DNA from 2 places in the Pseudomonas sp. LBUM1671 genome. Region 2 is predicted to be linked to the other one. Evidence: predicted binding sites of a transcription regulator. Region 2 holds the regulator's gene; the other holds the start of a gene.
The links. The regulator sigma-54, encoded in region 2, starts transcription at its own class of promoters, with help from an activator protein. The targets are predictions, from matches to a motif close to ANTGGCATNNANNTTGCTNT.
Positions count from the first base shown of each region.

Region 1: flgB (flagellar basal body rod protein FlgB) is a predicted target of sigma-54. The motif match lies at 1,053-1,072, and genes of this name have one in related genera.

Region 1 is NZ_CP166782.1:4,657,172-4,659,371, reverse strand. It holds gene cheR (protein-glutamate O-methyltransferase CheR) at 1-750, shown strand, start outside; gene flgB (flagellar basal body rod protein FlgB) at 1,115-1,522, shown strand; gene flgC (flagellar basal body rod protein FlgC) at 1,526-1,969, shown strand; gene flgD (flagellar hook assembly protein FlgD) at 1,985-2,200, shown strand, end outside.
Region 2 is NZ_CP166782.1:968,391-970,590, forward strand. It holds gene hpf (ribosome hibernation-promoting factor, HPF/YfiA family) at 1-274, opposite strand, end outside; gene ACA060_RS04250 (RNA polymerase factor sigma-54) at 349-1,842, opposite strand; gene lptB (LPS export ABC transporter ATP-binding protein) at 2,027-2,200, opposite strand, start outside.

The DNA.
Region 1 (2,200 bases), 2.7 Mb from region 2:
AAGCAGTACCTGGTCTCGAGCCGTCTCAACAAACTGATGGAGCAGCAAGGCATCAAGTCCCTGGGTGAGCTGGTCCAGCGCATCCAGACCCAGCCGCGCAGCGGTTTGCGCGAGATGGTGGTGGATGCCATGACCACCAACGAAACCCTGTGGTTTCGTGACACCTATCCGTTTGAAGTCTTGAAGAACAAGGTGCTGCCCGAAGCGATCAAGGCGGCCCCCGGCCAGCGTCTGCGGATCTGGTCGGCGGCGTGCTCGTCGGGTCAGGAACCGTATTCGCTGTCGATGTCGATCGACGAGTTCGAGCGGGTCAACATGGGCCAGTTGAAGATGGGCGCGCAAATTGTCGCGACCGATCTGTCCGGCACCATGCTCACCAACTGCAAGACCGGCGAGTACGACAGTCTGGCCATCGGTCGTGGTCTGTCGCCCGAGCGTCTTCAGCGTTACTTCGACCCGAAAGGGCCGGGACGCTGGGCCATCAAGGCGCCGATCAAGAGTCGCGTGGAGTTTCGCTCGTTCAACCTGCTGGACAGCTACGCGGCTCTGGGCAAGTTCGACATCGTGTTCTGCCGCAACGTGCTGATCTACTTCTCCGCCGAGGTGAAGAAAGACATCCTGTTGCGTATTCACAGCACGCTCAAGCCGGGCGGCTATCTGTTCCTCGGCGCCTCCGAAGCGCTGAACGGTTTGCCGGATCATTACCAGATGGTCCAGTGCAGCCCGGGGATCATTTACCAGGCGAAGTGATTGGTTGGCAGCATCAAAAAACGGGAGCCCTCAGCGGCTCCCGTTTTTTTTGCCTGCCAATATCTCACCAACACCACATACCCCTGTGGGAGCGGGCTTGCCCGCGATAGCGTCGTATCAGTCGACATCAACGCAACCTGTGACACCTCCATCGCGGGCAAGCCCGCTCCCACAGGTCATAGGGTGTTCTTCTGATTGCGCAAAGCGGCAGAAAAGCGGCAGGCGGCGGAAATCGGTTGCCGCTTTTCTGGCATTGCCGCCTTGCCACTGCCCGCAAAGCCCCGGTTTCCGGGCTTTTTTGAATTGGCACGCGGCTTGCTATGTCTCTGTTACGAAAAATCAGGTCACCCGAAGGTTTCCCGACATGAGCATCAGCTTCGATAAAGCGCTCGGTATCCACGAACAAGCCCTGGGCTTCCGCGCCCAGCGTGCCGAAGTCCTGGCCAACAACATCGCCAACGCCGACACCCCGAACTACAAGGCTCGGGACCTGGAATTCTCCAAAGTGCTCGCCGCACAGAACGAGAAATCCAAGGGCGGCACGTTTGCCTTGAACATGACCAACAACCGCCATATCGAGGCCGAAGGCCTTGGCAATGGCGACGAGTCGCTGATGTATCGCACGCCGATGCAGCCGTCGATCGACCAGAACACCGTGGACGCCCAACTGGAACAGTCGAACTACGCGGAAAACGCCGTGGGCTTCCAGGCCAGCTTCACCCTGCTCAACAGCAAATTCAAAGGGCTGGTGTCAGCCCTGCGCGGAGAGTAATTCATGTCTCTATCCAGTGTTTTCAACATTGCCGGTAGCGGCATGAGCGCCCAGACCACTCGCTTGAACACCGTGGCTTCGAACATCGCCAACGCCGAAACCGTCTCATCGAGCATCGACCAGACCTATCGCGCTCGTCACCCGGTGTTCGCCACCATGTTCCAGGGTGGCCAGAGCGGCGGCAGCGATTCGCTGTTCCAGAACCAGGACGCCGCCGGTCAAGGCGTGCAAGTGCTGGGCGTGGTCGAAGATCAGAGCAACCTTGACGCGCGTTACGAGCCGAACCATCCAGCCGCCGATGCCAAGGGCTACGTCTACTACCCGAACGTCAACGTCGTCGAAGAAATGGCCGACATGATTTCCGCCAGTCGTTCGTTCCAGACCAACGCCGAAATGATGAACACCGCCAAAACCATGATGCAGAAGGTCCTGACCCTCGGTCAGTGATAAGGGGCGACTCAGATGAGTGTTACCGATACCACCAGCGGCGTGAGCATCAAGGACGTCCTGGCCAATTCTTCGGTCAAGACCAATAACACCAGCAGCGACGGTCTGGCCTCGGCGACGAACAGCGCCACCGGCAAGCAGGCGTTGGGCAAGGATGCGTTCCTGCAATTGCTGGTCACCCAGCTGAAGAACCAGAACCCGCTCGAGCCTCAGGACAACGGTGACTTTGTA
Region 2 (2,200 bases):
TCTTTTCCTTATGCTTTTTGAGTTGTTTATCCAGCTTGTCGGTCAGCGCGTCGATCGCCGCATACATATCGGTATGCTCCGCGTTGGCGACCACTTCATTGCCGGGAATATGCAGCGTGGCTTCGATTTTCTGCTTGAGCTTTTCGACCGTCATCGTGACCTGCACGTTGGTGATCTTGTCGAAATGCCTCTCTAATCGTTGGAGTTTTTCGCCGATGTAGGTGCGAAGAGGTTCGGTCACTTCCAGTTGGTGTCCACTGATGTTGACTTGCATACAGCTTCTCCTTCGTTGCCAGTGCATAAAGCGGCAGGCAGAAATGCCTGCCACTGGAACGCTGTGGCGTGGCTCTACATCAACCGCTTGCGTTCGCTCGAAGGCGCGATCCCGAGGGATTCGCGGTACTTGGCGACGGTGCGGCGAGCCACCTGAATGCCTTGTGCCTCCAGTAAACCAGCGATCTTGCTGTCACTCAACGGCTTTTTCTGATTTTCCGCAGCAACCAGTTTTTTGATGATCGCGCGGATCGCTGTGGACGAGCATTCACCGCCTTCGGAGGTGCTGACGTGGCTCGAGAAAAAGTATTTCAGTTCATATATGCCCCGAGGGGTATGCATGAATTTCTGTGTGGTCACCCGGGAAATCGTCGATTCGTGCATGCCTACCGCTTCGGCGATGTCATGCAGGACCAGCGGTTTCATCGCTTCGTCGCCGTACTCCAGGAAGCCGCGCTGATGCTCGACGATCTGGGTGGCTACTTTCATAAGAGTTTCGTTGCGGCTTTGCAGGCTTTTGATGAACCAGCGGGCTTCTTGCAGCTGATTGCGCATGAAGGTGTTGTCGGCACTGGTGTCGGCGCGGCGTACAAAACCGGCGTATTGAGCGTTGACCCGCAACCGTGGCACCGATTCCTGGTTCAGCTCGACCAGCCAGCGCTCGTTGTCCTTGCGCACGATCACGTCAGGGACAACGTACTCGGCTTCACTCGACTCGATCTGCGAGCCCGGACGCGGGTTGAGGCTCTGCACCAGTTCGATCACCTGGCGCAGTTCATCTTCCTTGAGCTTCATGCGGCGCATCAGCTGGCTGTAGTCGCGGCTGCCGAGCAGGTCGATGTAGTCGGTGACCAGGCGCTTGGCTTCAGCCAGCCAAGGCGTCTTGGCGGGCAGCTGGCGCAGTTGCAGCAGCAGGCATTCACCCAGGTTGCGGGCGCCGATGCCGGCCGGCTCGAATTGCTGGATGCGGTGCAGGACGGCTTCGATTTCGTCCAGTTCAATGTCCAGTTCCGGATCGAAGGCTTCGAGAATTTCCTCGAGGGTTTCGTCCAGGTAACCCTGATTGTTGATGCAGTCGATCAGGGTCACGGCGATCAGGCGATCGGTGTCGGACATCGGTGCCAGGTTCAGTTGCCACAACAAATGGCTTTGCAGGCTTTCGCCGGCCGATGTGCGGGTGGTGAAATCCCACTCGTCGTCATCGCTGCTGGGCAGGCTGCTGGCGCTGGTCTGGTAGACGTCTTCCCACGCGGTATCGACAGGCAGTTCGTTGGGAATGCGCTCGTTCCAGTCACCTTCCTCGAGGTTATCCACCGTCGGGGCGGTTTCCTGGTAGGAGGGTTCCGAAACATCGGCGTTGGGGAGCTGTTCGGCTTTGTCGGCCAATGGGTCGGCGTTATCGAAGTCGTCGCCTTCTTCCTGGCGTTCGAGCATCGGATTGGACTCCAGGGCCTCCTGGATTTCCTGTTGCAGGTCCAGGGTCGACAATTGGAGCAGGCGGATGGCCTGTTGCAGCTGCGGTGTCATCGTCAGCTGCTGGCCCATTCTCAAGACTAGCGATGGTTTCATGGCAGGGGCTTAACACCTTATTCGCCGGCGCACATGCGCCATCCACTACAGGGCGCCGGAGCGCCAAACATAAGCAAATTATATGCCCGAAACTGCAGCGTTTGCCTAGAGCGCTGTAACAATAAAAAAGTATTGATTTTTTATCGAGACGAGCGCTCGGACAACCAGCCAGACACGTCAGCGCTTACAGGCGGAACTCGTGGCCCAGATACACTTCTTTGACCAGTTCGTTGGCCAGGATGGTGGCGGAGTCACCTTCGGCGATCAGCTGGCCATCGTTTACGATGTAGGCAGTTTCGCAGATATCCAGGGTCTCACGGACGTTGTGGTCAGTGATCAGCACGCCAATGCCTTTGGC